Regions from separate parts of the Fusibacter sp. QWL-12 genome, predicted to be linked through region 1. Evidence: predicted binding sites of a transcription regulator. Region 1 holds the regulator's gene; each other region holds the start of a gene.
The links. Region 1 encodes HrcA, which represses chaperone genes, less so after heat shock. Its sites were predicted from a motif close to TGTTAGCACTCNNNNNNNNNGAGTGCTAACA; they were not measured.
Positions count from the first base shown of each region.

Region 1 (5,324 bases):
TTTCAGCATCTGCTTTTAATTTTTGAAGAATCATCGCTGAAATTTCTTGTGGTGTATATGTTTTGTCATCGATTTTTACTTTGTGGTCCGTACCCATTTCTCTTTTGATAGAGATGATGGTACGATCTGGGTTTGTGATTGCTTGTCTTTTAGCAGTTTCACCAACTAATCTTTCGCCATTTTTTGTAAATGCAACTACAGATGGCGTTGTTCTATTACCTTCTGCATTAGGGATTACAACTGCCTCTCCACCTTCTAATACTGATACACATGAGTTTGTTGTACCTAAGTCGATACCAATTATTTTAGCCATATATTTTATCCTCCTTATTTTTTAAATTAATGTGATACCTTAACCATACTTGGTCGAATCACTTTATCGTTAAGTTCATACCCATCTTGGAAAACCTCTGTTACATGGTCTTCTTTACCATCTTCAGCTTCAACCGTCATAACTGCGTGATGCTTAATTGGATCAAAAGGCATTCCCAACGCTTCAATTTTTTTAACACCATTTCTGTCAAAGAATTCATCAAGTGATTTTTTTATCATGATGATGCCATCTAAAACCTTACTATCCATGTTTTCAGCTGCACTTGCTTGAAGTGCTCTTTCAAAGTTATCCATAATAGGAAGCATCTCAATCATGAGTTTTTCTGTTCCAAATTTAAAGATATCACTTTTTTCTTTTTCAACACGTTTACGATAGTTCTGAAACTCAGCATTTAATCTTAAATACTTATCGTTTAATTGTCCTATTTCTTCCTGCAATTTTGCTAGCTCATCCACTCCTGTTTCTTCTGTAACCTCTGGAGTTGCTTCAGCAGCCTCGTCTTTTACGACCTCTTCTTCATGACTTTTCTTTTTGCTCATTTCATCATCTACCTTTTTTTTACTCATTTTCTTGCCTGCCATAAGTTCCTCCAACTAGTCTTATAAGTATATTCCTGAAAAAACATCTGACAAAGTGTTACTAATATAATTAACCGTTGATACCACTGAACCGTAATCCATACGTTTAGGTCCTAGGATAAGTATCTTGCCGGCATTATTACCATCAACGTGATAAGAAGATGCGACGATACTACAGTCGTCAAGTGCATCAATCCCAATTTCATTCCCAATTTTAATCGAAAGCTTATTTTCAGGTAATTCATCTAAAAGCTCAACCAATTGGCTTTCATTTTTTAAATACTCAAATATTGATTTTGCTTTTTCTGTATCTGAAAATTCATAGGTGGATAATAAATGGGAAACGCCATCTACATAAAGCTCAGTACCATTTAATCCCTTAAGTGCATCTCTCAAAATCGGTATCAAGTAATCAACGATACCACCAAAAGCGGCTAATTTTTCTTTGATCTTAGAAATAGCTCTTACATCGATATTTTCGATGGTTTCACCACTTAAGTGATCGACCATAGTATCTGAAATTCGATCTAGAATGTACTGCTCTGTATTGGTTAAAGCCAACTGAATGTTCTTTACAATCCCTGTATCTGTAACTAAAATCAATAGAACCTTTGAATCAGAAACCTTTACAAGCTTAAGATTCGCTAATTTACATTTATTAAATTTAGGAATCGAAACAATTGCAACTAATTTAGTAAACTCAGAAAGTAATTTAACCGCTTGTTTCGCGATATCACTTGCCTCAATAATTCTATTGAGCAATAGAGATTGTATTACTTCCTTTTCTCTTATCGAAATGCTGTTTTCCCTAACGAGATAATCAACATACAATCGATAACCTAAATCTGAAGGAATTCTACCTGCAGAAGTATGTGGCTGCAATAGATAACCGAGCTCCTCTAGGTCTGCCATTTCATTTCTAATCGTTGCAGAACTTATACCGAGAGGGTATTTCTTAGAAATTGTTCTTGAGCCCACAGGCTGTGCCGTATCAATAAAGTCACTTATAATGGCTTCAAGTATTTTTAACTGTCTATCAGATAACATTGACTCACCTGCCTTTTGTTAGCACTCAATATTACCGAGTGCTAATTCTATATTTACTTTACAGCAGCACCTTTTATCTGTCAAGTGACTTTTTTTCATTTTAAACTCTATTTACACTCTATTCACAAATGAAGAAGCCTGTATTCTCAATGGGTATAAGATAACCCTTGAAATACAGGCTGAAATGGTACCTTTATCTATATAACCTTTAAATAAGGTCAACTAGTCCATAAACTTCAAAAATACGAGATTTGAAAGATCTCTTCCTTTAGCTGTTAAGGATAAGTGCGTCTCTGTTTCGGATACCAACTCATATCCTTTAAGCTCATGCAAAGCAACTGCATACCGATCTTTAAAATCAATATTGTAGGCCTCATTAATTTTTTCAAATGATATGCCCTCATTTAGCCTTAAACCGAGAATAATGGTTTCGAAAAGCTCTTCTTTCTCATCTAAAAGGGACTCTTCGGTATATTTGGGCTGCATGACTTGCCACTGCTCTATATAACTCGACATTACCGACGAATTTGCAAATCTTTTATGTCCAACTTTTGAATGCGATGAAAGTCCCAGTCCTAAATAAGGTTTGTTTTTCCAATAGGTTAGGTTGTGCTTGGATTCATATCCTGGTACTGAGAAATTGCTGATTTCGTATTGCATTAAACCTATGCTTGCAAGCTCACTTTCTAAAGTATGATACATCTCTCTTTCAACTTCATCATCAGGAAGTTCAACTTTTCCATTAACATATTTTTCATATAAAGGTGTCCCCTCTTCTAATTTCAAAGAGTAAGCAGAGACATGCTTAGGAGAAAGCGTTTTAACCAGTTCAACTGCCTTTTTTATGTCCTCAATGGATTGGTCAGGAAGACCAAACATTAGATCTAAGCTGATATTATCAATGCCAGATCGTTTAATTGCTTCATATGATGTAAGAAAGTCGTTGGTTGAATGAATTCTACCAATTTGCTTCAGTAAAACATCATTGGTCGTCTGAAGGCCCATAGAAATGCGGTTAATGCCTGATGCCGTATAATAATTGAGTTTTTCCTCAGTTAATGTACCAGGGTTTACTTCAAGTGTAATTTCAACATCAGTTGTAAAAGTAGTAACATTTCTTAATTGCTTTAAAACCCGACTGATATAGATACCATCGACGATACTAGGTGTACCACCACCAAAATAGACAGAACCAATTTCATATTTTTGAATCTCTTCTTTATAAAACTCAATCTCATTTGATAAAGCGGTGAAATACGCTTCAATACCATTGTTAATTTCAAATTCAGCGACTCGATGGGATACAAAGTCACAGTAGGCACATTTGCTTGCACAAAATGGAATATGGATGTAAATACCTAATCTTTCTTTCATATGCCCTCCTTAATTGATAGGGATAAAAAGAGCAATCCGAAGATTGCTCCAATAGCGCGTGAAAAAATAATGCTTTCTAATTTTCTTCGAATTTGAGAACAGACAAGAATGCTTGCTGTGGTACTTCAACATTACCCAGCTGTCTCATTTTCTTTTTACCCTCTTTTTGCTTTTCTAGTAGTTTTTTCTTACGGGAAATATCACCACCGTAGCATTTTGCGAGAACGTCTTTTCTAAGTGCACTGATGGTCTCTCTTGCAATGACCTTATTACCGACTGCTGCTTGAATTGGAATTAAGAACATTTGTCTTGGAATGACTTCCTTAAGTCTCTCACAGATTACTCGACCTCTAGATTCAGCCTTCGATCTATGAACGATCATACAGAAGGCATCGATCATCTCTTTATTTAATAAAACATCTAGTTTAACAAGATCTGATTCACGATATTCTAAGAACTCGTAATCAAGTGAGCCGTAACCACGTGTTTTTGATTTTAATGCATCGAAGAAATCGTAAATAACTTCATTGAGTGGTAACTCATAATGAAGCACAACTCTTTTTGGATCTAGATAATCCATATGGATCATTTCTCCACGTCTGTTTTGACAAAGCTCCATGATATTACCAACATACTCATTTGGTACAATGATATTTGCTTTTACAATTGGCTCTTCCATCGTTTTAATCTCAGTGACAGCAGGTAAATTGGTAGGGTTTTGAATCATTAAAACTTCACCATCCGTCTTTGTTACGCGATAAATAACACTTGGCGCCGTCGCAATAATATCCAAATCAAACTCACGATCAATTCTCTGTTCAATGATCTCAAGGTGTAAAAGCCCTAAGAAACCGCATCTAAAACCAAAACCAAGTGCAACAGAGGTCTCAGGTTCGAATGAGAGTGCCGCATCATTTAACTGTAGCTTTTCAAGTGCATCCCTAATTTCGTCGTAGCTTTGGCCTTCAGCAGGATATATACCACAGTAAACCATAGGCGTTGCCTTTTTATAGCCAGGTAATGCCGTTTCAGTTTTTCGATCGCTAAAAGTAATCGTATCTCCGACACGACAGTCTTTAACATTTTTAATACTTGCGGTAATATAGCCTACATCTCCTGCTTTAAGAACATCTACAGGATATGGGCCTGGAACACTGATACCCACTTCAACAACTTCAAACTTTTTACCAGTTGCCATCATTAGGATTTTGTCACCCTTTTTAACAGAGCCTTCTACGATACGGACATATGCAACCGCACCTTTATAGCTATCATAGTATGAGTCAAAGATGAGCGCCTTTAATGGTGCTTCTTCGTCTCCCTCTGGTGCTGGAATATCAGTGATGATTTTTTCAAGTACATCTTCGATATTTAAGCCTTCTTTTGCTGAAACGCGAGGTGCATCTTCAGCGATGATGCCGATAACATCTTCAATTTCTTGAATAACTTCTTCTGGTCTTGAACTCGGTAAATCTATTTTGTTAAGAACAGGAACTATGGTTAAGCCTTGTTCATCTGCTAAGTGCACATTCGCCAATGTTTGTGCCTCAACGCCTTGTGTCGCATCAACAACTAAGATTGCCCCTTCACATGCTGCTAATGATCTTGATACCTCATACGTAAAATCCACGTGTCCTGGGGTGTCGATGAGATTTAAAAGGTACTCATGACCATCCTTTGCTTTGTAAACCAGACGTGTGCTGTTTAACTTTATTGTGATGCCACGTTCTCTTTCAAGATCCATGCTATCAAGGATTTGATCCTTCATTTCACGTTGTGTTAAAAGTCCTGTTTTTTCAATCAATCTATCCGCCAATGTCGATTTACCATGATCGATATGTGCGATAATGGAGAAATTTCTAATATACTTTTGTCTTTCACTTGACATTTAATATGCCTCCTTATACTATGAAGCTAGATTTATAGTCTCTTCTTTCGAAGTTATAAACGGTTGACTAGCTTATAAATTATACCATAGTCACTGACGACAC
Region 1 is NZ_CM178745.1:3,577,958-3,583,281, reverse strand. Features, by position in the region: gene dnaK (molecular chaperone DnaK) at 1-313, opposite strand, end outside; gene grpE (nucleotide exchange factor GrpE) at 340-915, opposite strand; gene hrcA (heat-inducible transcriptional repressor HrcA) at 934-1,959, opposite strand; gene hemW (radical SAM family heme chaperone HemW) at 2,182-3,333, opposite strand; gene lepA (translation elongation factor 4) at 3,410-5,221, opposite strand.

Region 2 (5,324 bases), 160 kb from region 1:
CGCAATACGCATAGCGAATGATGTGCCATATGGTTTATCAGGTGCAGTTATCGGCCCATGGGATTTGGCCAATGAGGTGGCGACCAAAATAAAAACCGGATCGGTTTATGTCAATGATGGCAAAAGAGACATCAATGCGCCGTTTGGCGGTTATAAACAATCCGGTATAGGTAGAGAGGGTGGCATACAAGGGATTGAGGAATTCTTAGAGATAAAATCAATCTTCAATGAACCACAGCCTGAAAAACTTTAAATAAGTTTCTAGAACGATAACCATTCAGAGATTTCTGATAGTGGTATCGTTCTTTTTTTATACGCGTGCAGTAACAATCTAGCATTATCAAATTCATACGTGCAGGTAACCAGTGTTAAAAGGCTTAAATCCTCAGGTAATTCCAGTGGGTCATCGAAGATGGAATTACGTTTAAAATGCTTCGCGTATTCCACGAGCTCTCCTGGGTCGAGGTTAAAGCTGAGGTAGTAATTATATGCAGAGACCCGTTGTACGGCAAATAACTCATAGAGGACAGCTTCTCTAGAGGTAACGATAACGACGTATCTGTGACTGTTATAAAAGTCCTCGTCCTTATATTGATGCAAATCGTGGAACATGGTACCTTTAAACAAATAGTGACCGTAGATAGCATTGTGTGTGTCATATAGGTTGGGTGAATTTTTATAGTCTAAATAGATTGAACCATCCATATCTGGGCTGTTTTTATAATCGTATCTTAGGTAGTAATCGTTGTCTTTGCCCTGCACCAATGGATAATCGATGTTTGTTCCAGGTACTTTAAACCAACCGATAAAATCAGGGGACTCTTTCATGTATTCTGAAAAAGTCGTACTAAAAAAGGTATCAAAATCGAGATTATCATCTTCTGGTGTCGCATAGAGTGGTAAATTATTTGTGGTGTCAGTAATATCTGTGATTGCTTCAGATTGTGTCTCTGTTATAGAACCGGTTTCGGAACTTTCAATGGTTTGATCTGTATCCTGTGATGTGGTAGGCGAAGGCGCGTCCTTTCCACAAGAAATAAGGAGGAGTGACAGAGTAAATATGAAAATTGAGAGCGTAAGAAAACGGAGGCATTTATTGAACATATGGACCTTCTTTCAATCAAATGTGATATAGTATAAGTGGATCAAAACGCGAGGAGGTACAGGATGCAACAAGTTATGTTGGAACCAGGTGATTTACTAGATAACCGCGGTTGTCTTATCCAAAGCGGTTATTCGACTCAGCTCATTAAGAAATATCAAAGGAAACGCATTAAAGCACCTTTTTTTAAGATTAAAGAGTGGGATTATTATTTGATCTATAACGATGCTTATGGTATCGCAGTAACGGTAGCGGATAATAGCTATATGGGACTTCTCAGTGTCTCGTTACTTGATTTTACGAACAAATCAGAGACGACAAAAACCAAAATTTTACCGTTTACATTTGGAAAACTGAATATGCCCGAAGCCTCATATGAGGGCGAGGTGCTCTATCAAAAAGGCGAAATGGCATTTAAGTTTACGCACGGTTTTGGTAAACGAAATATTTTTGTGAGCTTCCCAAATTTTAAGGATAAAAGCAAACTTGAGATATCTATAGATTTGACGCATGCACTAGAGGATTCTATGGTGATTGCAACACCTTTTCCTGAGAACAAGCATGCCTTTTATTATAATCAAAAAATAACAGCGATGCCTGCAGAGGGTGTGGCGAAACTAGGCAACGAAATCATCACATTCCGAAAAACCAATGCCCTTGGACTTCTAGACTGGGGGCGTGGGGTTTGGACCTATAAAAACACTTGGTATTGGAGTGCCGCTCAAGGCTTTATTGGCGATGATGTGATCAGTTTTAATCTGGGCTATGGCTTTGGTGACACCTCAAAGGCGACTGAAAATATGTTTTTTATCAATGGCAAAGCTTCTAAGCTGACCGATGTCGATTTTAAAATTCCTATGACGTCAGAAGGGGAAGACTATCTAAGACCTTGGTTAATGAGTTCCTCTGATGGCACTTTTGAAGCTTTATTTACTCCGATACTAGATCGACAGGCTTTAATATCTCTTGGGGTTTTAGCAAGTGATCAGCATCAGGTGTTTGGGTATTTTGATGGCTTCGCTCTAATTGGTGACGCAAAGGATAAGGTTGATTTTAAACACTTTTTAGGCTTTGCTGAAAAGGTATATAATAAATGGTAGTATTGATTTATACCCATAATATGACTAAGTCACACAGTTCATAGATAGTAAATGAAGATTTCGGGTATAGCTTTAGTGAAGAGATTGAAAGGAGCTATATATGAATCAAACCATGACAAATGTCTATAAAGTAAAGTCAAATTACGATTTAACCGAATCTCATGAGAGATTAATTGAAACGCTGAAGCAAGTTGGATTTGGCGTTTTATGGGAACTGAATTTTAAGGATAAGCTGCGTGAAAAGGGATTAGAGTATAACGAAGATTTTTTAGTAATGGAGGTCTGTAATCCAGCAAAAGCAAAGGTTGTTTTGGAAGCCGAAATAGATATGGGCTTCATGCTGCCTTGTAAAGTTGGGATTCACACTGAAAACGGAAGCTGCTTCATTGGCCTTATGAAACCGTCCAGCATGGTATCCAATGAGTCATTGACTTCCCTTGCTAAAGAAGTAGAGGACGCATTAATCCTAGCCATCGATGGTGCCGCAAAATAATCAATCCATTTATACAAAAGATGAAAATTCATCATAATTTTTTTACAATTAGCCACCTTGACGCTAGGCGATGAGGTGGTATAATTATTTTAGAAGTTAGCACTCGACGCGGTAGAGTGCTAACAAAAAAAGGAGTGATGAATTATGAATGTAGAAAAAATGACTAAGAAAACGATAGAAAGCATTGAAAACGCACAGAGACTGGCAATAAAGTTCAGCCATTCTCAAATCGATATGACGCATCTTCACTATGGTTTGATAGGCGATGAAGGCGGTCTTATATCCAGTGTGCTTTCACAAGTAGGCATTGATCTACCTAAATATAGAAGTCTTGTACAGGATATTTTAGAAAAGATGCCAAAAGTAGTTTCTGAACAAAACGAAATCTATGCATCGAGAAAGTTTAACAAAATTCTAATTGATGCAGAGGATTATGCCAAACAGCTGAGTGATGAGTATGTTAGCGTTGAACACGTCTATCTATCACTCTTAGATAATCTTACTGGTGAAGATCAAAGAGTCGTTAAACAATTTAATATCACAAAGGAACGTTTTCTAGAAGCGCTCGCAAAGATACGTGAAAATAAGAGAGTTACTTCTCAAAACCCAGAAGACGGCTATCAAGTGTTAGATAAATACGGTAGAGATCTGGTGGAGCTGGCGAGAAGTGGTAAACTAGATCCGGTGATTGGTAGAGATGAGGAAATCAGAAGAGCCATTCGCATTTTATCTAGAAGAACGAAGAACAATCCCGTGCTGATTGGTGATCCTGGTGTTGGTAAAACTGCAGTTGTAGAAGGGTTAGCTTTGCGTATTCTCGCTGGTGATGTCCCAGATGGGCTGAAGGATAAAACGGTTTATGCGCTTGATATGGGCGCACTAATTGCGGGTGCTAAGTTCAGAGGTGAGTTTGAAGAAAGGTTGAAAGCAGTTCTCGATGAAATCAAGGATTCTGATGGTAAAATCATTCTGTTTATTGATGAGCTTCATACGATAGTGGGTGCTGGTAAGACTGAAGGCGCAATGGATGCTGGCAATCTACTTAAGCCATTGCTCGCTAGAGGTGAACTGAGATTAATCGGCGCAACGACGATAGACGAGTATCGTAAGTACATTGAGAAGGATGCAGCATTAGAAAGACGCTTTCAACCGATATTGGTGGGAGAGCCTTCAATTGAAGATACAGTTGCCATACTTCGCGGCTTAAAGGAGCGCTTTGAAATTCACCATGGGGTTCGTATCACAGACGGTGCAATTATTGCGGCTGCACAGCTTTCAGAAAGGTATATTCTTGATCGTTTCCTACCAGATAAGGCAATCGATCTTATGGATGAGGCGTTATCTATGCTGAGAACGGAGATCGATTCTATGCCACAGGAGTTAGATCAACTCAACCGTAAAATTATGCAAAAGGAAATTGAAAATCAGGCACTTCAAAAGGAAACCGATCGAGATGCAGTTGGAAGAAGAGATGCACTTGATTTAGAAGTTGCTGAACTCAAAGAACAGCTTCACGCTTTAAAGGGAAGATGGGAAGTCGAAAAAGCTGCGATCGACAAGGAAAAAAACCTTAAGAAAGAAATTGAAACGGTTAAGTATAAAATAGAGGAAGCTGAGCGAAACTATGATTTAGAAACCTTGGCGCAGTTGAAATACGGCGATCTCGTGAACTTAAATAATGAACTGGAAGCATTAAAGAACAATAAAGTGCATACAGAGCTTTTAAAAGAGGAAGTGACAGAAGAAGAAATCGCAGATATCGTGTCAAAATGGACGGGTATCCCAGTGGCAAAGCTAGTTGAGGAAGAAAAGGATAAACTTCTAGGACTGGACACACTCTTGCACGAACGTGTCATCGGCCAGGATGAAGCAGTTACTGCCGTTTCTGACTCTATAATACGCGCTAGAGCAGGATTGAAAGACCCATCTAAACCCATTGGATCGTTTGTATTTTTAGGTCCAACAGGCGTCGGTAAAACCGAACTTGCAAAAGCACTTGCAGAGGCTTTATTTGACGATGAGAATAACATCATTCGTATCGATATGAGCGAATATATGGAGAAGTTCTCAGTTTCAAGGCTGATTGGAGCGCCTCCAGGCTATGTTGGCTACGATCAAGGTGGTCAACTCACAGAAGCCGTTAGAAGAAAGCCATATTCAGTCATCCTTTTAGACGAGATTGAAAAAGCCCATCCCGATGTATTTAATGTGCTCTTACAACTTCTGGATGATGGTCGTTTAACCGATGGACAAGGACATCTTGTTGACTTTAAAAATACAGTCATTATCATGACCTCTAATATTGGCAGTCAAATTCTATTGGAAGATTTGTCGATAGAAGACGATGGTGTGATTAGTAGTATGGCAAAAGAAGAAGTCCTTAAGCTATTTCATAAGTCCTTTAAACCAGAATTAATCAATCGATTAGATGATATTCTACTTTTCACACCGCTTAACATCGAAGCGATTAAAGGCATTGTGAAACTTTCAATTGATTCAGTGAGAAATAGACTCAGCGATAGAAAAATTCAGCTAGAGGTGAGTGAAGATGCACTGGAGCACATCGCAAGAGAAGCTTATAATCCTGTATTCGGTGCAAGACCGGTCAAACGCTTTATCATGCATAACA
Region 2 is NZ_CM178745.1:3,413,172-3,418,495, forward strand. Features, by position in the region: gene AC4PID_RS16415 (aldehyde dehydrogenase family protein) at 1-253, shown strand, start outside; gene AC4PID_RS16420 (class B sortase) at 262-1,104, opposite strand; gene AC4PID_RS16425 (DUF2804 domain-containing protein) at 1,168-2,202, shown strand; gene AC4PID_RS16430 (DUF302 domain-containing protein) at 2,303-2,695, shown strand; gene clpB (ATP-dependent chaperone ClpB) at 2,840-5,324, shown strand, end outside.
Region 2: a site for HrcA is predicted at 2,790-2,820, ahead of clpB (ATP-dependent chaperone ClpB). Genes of this name have one in related genera too.

Region 3 (5,324 bases), 1.6 Mb from region 1:
GTGCCATAAAGGTCTCCTGAAAGAGTGCTTTCGGCGCATTGATCCATAACATCCCAGCATTGTAGTAAGGATAGATAAGCTCTTTCGATATGATGGTCTTTGTTGGTGATTGCGTATTTAGAGAATCTAGAGGCAAACCAAGATGCTTTGATAGCAAGCACCAGAAATCAGAGCGCTCCTCTCCATATCGATCGCCTATGTTGCGTTTGTCCACTGGATTTATGGCGAGCTCAGGTAAGTTCTCACTTATACTTATATGAAGTGGGTTGATAAAGCAACTGTCCACATCCATCCAAAGATAAGCTGCTTCGCAAATCTTTTCAAAGCTTGCAGCAGCCTCAATTTTATCTATGAAAGGGACTTTACAGTCCGTTAAAACGCTGTCGTAAACCATCACATCAACCTGATTCGCCTGAAAAAAGGCATTAATTTCATCTGGTATAGCTGATGCAACCTCATTTGAAACCATCATAGTGGGTTGATATTCTCTTAATACCTCTGACTGTAATTGGTTTGATTCAAATGTTTTAATTAAAAATACTGCTTGTGGCAATTGCTGAATATGCCCTAGAAAAAAGCCCAAACGATTCATGATATCCCCTTTTAAAAGCAAAACACACCTCTACATGTATGTATGTGAGATGTGCGCCCTTGTTTATTTTAGTTTGTCGATAATCAGATAACTGATGCTAGCTGTTAACGTCGATAAAGTGGTTCCCCACACGAGATCAATGACGGTAATGATTACAGGCCATGACTTGATCGTCGCTAAGTTGGTAAGATCATAGGTTGCATAGCTGATTAAACCAAATAATGCACCCGATAGCACGACATTTCCCAAAGACGTCGCTGGTGTAATGGCAAAATACAAAATACCGATGATAAAAAGAATGTAAAATAAGATCGCCGCTGTCCAATTTACCTTCTCAGCCATTATATAGCCAAGATGCTTCGCATAGAGATTCTTTGCGATGAGTCCAAGCCAAGCTAAATCAATTACGAAGAAAACAATAAAGGTAATCACAAAATTTCTCAAATGAATCAACATATTGCCTCCTAATAAAGGTTCCTATAACATAAGAATACCCCAAAGAAGGCAGTTTAATTAAAAAATAATCAGATGCAATATGCCACGAATGATGATACCGACTACAGCAGCCAATATTGCGGACTTTGCAACCTTCGCGACTCTTGGCCCTGTCGCCACGAGTACGGCTAATCCAACAGGGTCAAGCGGATTTAAGGTGAAGCCTGCTACACGATTGAGTTCTTGAGCGGTCATAAGGCCTTGCTTCATAAGATCTAGAATAATCGCCATCATGGCAGTACCACCTGCGATAAACTTCGTCACAATAGGAAGTACAGCGACGCTAGGTATCCCAATAGCGGTGAGAACAGGCGATAAAATCGTCTCTAAAATACCAATAATACCCGCAGTTTTTAAAACATTGACTAAAAATACAGCTATGATTAAAGGTGGGATGGATTTTAGAACGATGGCAAGTCCCGATTCGCCACCTTCAAATAAAAGTGCGATGATACTCTTCTTTTTATGTGTTGCTTCAATTGCATCGAGTTTTTTTTCAGAATCGTCCTTATTTAAATGGGGCGTTTCAATGTTGTTTTTATTACTATGATTTGCTTCTTTTCCCTTTAAAAGTTTATATGCGATTAAGCTGGCAATTAATCCGCCTACTAATGAGGTTGCAATACCCACAGGAAGATTTAACCCCACTGATGTCAGAGGAAAAACAGCATTTGCTTGTGCCATAACTAAAATTGCAGCTAAGGTCGCTGCCAAAGAAGCATCACTTATGGTATCATCTTGATCGATGATTTTAAGCGTAGCCACAGGTGCCGCAAAACTGATAAAAAGAATTTGGAGGATTGCAAAAACACCTAAACCTGGTAGACCAAATAGGAGCATCAATGGCGCTACCCCTTTTGCAATCCAGCTCAATATATTTTTTTTGTCTAGCACGTTCATGATCGCCATCATTATAACCATTATCGGTAAAATGGTATAAAGAGAAAGCTCAACTCCGACCTTTCCCGACTCTAGCATCATTTGAATCACTTTTTCCATAATCAAACCTTTCTTTAATCGAGCATAATTTCAAAATATTAGTTTGATTATAAACTAATTTTGTGCAAGATGCTAGATGAAAAAAGCCCACTTGAAAGTGGACTTTTTTAGACTGTCGAATATGATTGAACTTGATTGAACTTTAAAAATTGGATGGCTACTATTCAATCATGATCATTTTAGATGTTTCTAGTTTGTTACGCTTTGGAATTTCAATCTTCAACACACCATCTTCAAGCTTTGCCTTGATGCCTTCTGCATCTGCATCTTTTAAGAAGATATTGCGCGACATAGAGCTGATACGTCTTTCTCTGTGGATGTAGTTTTTATTGGTTTCTTCTTTATTTTCTTCTTTATTAACCGAGATATTAAGTTTTCCGTCATCTAAAGATAAACTTATTTCCTCTTTTTGAACACCTGGTATTTCTGCTTCCACTAGATATGCCTGCTCGCTATCTTGGACGTCAATTTTAAAAGTATCTGCGACGAGGCTTCTTCTCATTGGCCAAGTGTCTGAAAAAAAGTCATCAATCATATTCTGAAAATCATCAAAACCAACACCCATTAAATCGTTACGTCTTTTGTTGAATGGTATTAATCCTGCCATGCTTAACAACTCCTTTCATAAAAAATAGATGTGAATTTATGTTTTGTTAGCACTCTATATTGACGAGTGCTAATCTTAATTTATATATACACCTTTTTGTTTTTACTGTCAATGCACTTCAAAATTTTTTTACAATTTTAAAAAACCGTTAAAAAAACTCAGTGACAGATGCCTGTGCATCATCACTGAGTTTTTTTGTCATTACATTTAACTATTTAGGAATTTTAATCGTTTTACCGTCTTTCTTCCATTGTTTAAACTCTGCCGCAGCAGTAAAGATAACGTCTGTTGAAGAGTTAAGTGCTGTTTCACATGAATCTTGTAAAACACCTACGATAAAGCCTACACCAACTACTTGCATTGCAATATCGTTTGAAATCCCAAATAAACTACATGCTAATGGGATTAGTAAAAGCGAACCACCTGCTACACCAGAAGCACCACAAGCGCTTACTGCAGCAAGTACACTTAAAATAAGTGCAGTAGCTATATCTACTTCGATGCCAAGTGTATGAACTGCAGCGAGCGAAAGTACTGAAATGGTAATTGCCGCTCCTGCCATATTGATCGTTGCACCCAGTGGAATCGAAACTGAATAATTGTCTTTATCAAGTCCAAGTTCTTCACAAAGCTCCATGTTCACTGGAATATTTGCTGCAGAGCTTCGTGTAAAGAATGCAGTTAAGCCAGAAACTCTGATACTCTTGAGGACTAGCGGATAAGGATTTTGCTTAATTTGTGTATACACGATGATCGGATTCACCACAAATGCAACAAATAACATACATCCAACTAATACGACAAGCAATTGACCATAGCTCATTAATGATTCAATACCACTTGTTGCAATTGAGTCAAACACAAGACCCATAATGCCAAGTGGTGCAAAGTTGATGATAAATCTAACGACGTTAGAAAGTGCATCTGCAACATTACTAATCATCAGTTTGGTTGTATCTGCAGCACTTCTAAGCATAAAGCCAAGTAAAGCTGCCCAAGCAAGTATACCGATGTAATTTGCATTAAATAACGCTTTTACGGGATTATCGACTACATTTAATAGAAGTGTTTTTAATACATCAACCACGCCTCCTGGAGGAGAAATACTATCAACGCCTGCTGCCATGGTTAAGCTTACTGGGAAGGCAAAGCTTGCAACAACCCCTATTAAGCTTGCTAAAAACGTACCAAGAAGGTATAACTTAATGATCGAGCCCATGTTCGTTTGATGTCCTGCTTTATGCTGCGCAATGGCACTCATAACTAGGAAAAATACCAACATTGGTGCTACGGCTTTAAGTGCCCCTACAAATAAAGAACCGAAAATCACGACAAAAGCTGCCTGTTTTGGAATCGCCACAGCGAGAAGTATACCGATGACCAAGCCAACGATAATACGCTTCACTATGCTAAGCGCATTCCATTTCTTAAAGATTTCTTTCACTACCTACCTCCACTTTTTCTCTCTATTTAGTGTTTAAAGTTTAACATTACAACCATTTTAACATAGGAAGTCATAAAAGCAAGGTAATTTGTTACGAAATATTAATATAGTTTATTTTATATATAAAAAGATTTTTATGTGTTCGCGACTCGCATACGCACTGCGTTATAAAGCTGATCTAACGCTTTTTCTAGTGTTGCTTTTGGACAAGTAATATTCATTCTTTGAAAGTTCTCACCACCGATGCCAAACATCGTCCCTGAATTTAACCAAAGACCTGCTTCATCGGTTATGAAGCTGTTAAGCTCTGCAGGTGTTAACCCAAGCGCACTAAAATCGAGCCATAATAGATAAGTACCCTGTGGTTTGATTAGCTTTACCTCAGGTAATTTTTCGTCTAAAAAGTCTTCAATTAAGCGGATATTTTCTACGAGATATGCCTTTAAGGCTTTAAGCCAAGGTTCTCCGTGCTCGTATGCAGCTTGACAAGCTACAAACCCCATTACATTGGGAATGCCAAGTCCCATGCGAACCAGTTCTTTTTTAAAGTCTTCTCGAATTTGCTCATTGGCAATAAATATATTGGACTGCTGAAGGCCCGCGAGGTTAAAGGTTTTGGATGGCGCTGTACAAGTGATGGTTCTGTTTAAATACTCCGGCTTTAAGTCAGAAAAAACAACGTGTTTATTTCCAAAATCCTCATACACAAAGTCTGCATGAATTTCATCAGCTACTACGATGACATCGTGCTTCACACACAAATCGCCCAGCTTCGTTAAATCCTCTTTTGACCATACCCTTCCTATTGGGTTATGTGGGTTACATAGAATAAACATTTTAACTTGATTCTCTACGATTTTGCTTTCAAAATCTTCAAAATCTATTTGGTATGTGTCGTTTGTAAAGAGCAGCTGATTGACCACAAGATTTCTTTGATTGGTAAGGATGGATTCTGCAAATGGATGATAGACCGGCTGTTGTATGATGATGCTATCGCCGACTTCAGTCAGCGTACGGATGGCAACACAGATCGCGTTAACGATACTTGGTGTCATAACGAGCCATTCCTTTTGAGGCGACCATTGATGATGTTTGATCATCCAATTTTGAACTGCATTAAAGTAATTCTCAGAAATAGCATCTGTATAGCCAAAGATACCGTGCTCTGAACGCTCTTTCATCGCATC
Region 3 is NZ_CM178745.1:1,230,481-1,235,804, forward strand. Features, by position in the region: gene AC4PID_RS06290 (GT-B fold glycosyltransferase domain-containing protein) at 1-592, opposite strand, end outside; gene AC4PID_RS06295 (DUF2177 family protein) at 656-1,048, opposite strand; gene AC4PID_RS06300 (nucleoside recognition domain-containing protein) at 1,106-2,086, opposite strand; gene AC4PID_RS06305 (Hsp20/alpha crystallin family protein) at 2,247-2,693, opposite strand; gene sstT (serine/threonine transporter SstT) at 2,905-4,137, opposite strand; gene AC4PID_RS06315 (MalY/PatB family protein) at 4,272-5,324, opposite strand, start outside.
Region 3: a site for HrcA is predicted at 2,738-2,768, ahead of AC4PID_RS06305 (Hsp20/alpha crystallin family protein). Genes of this name have one in related genera too.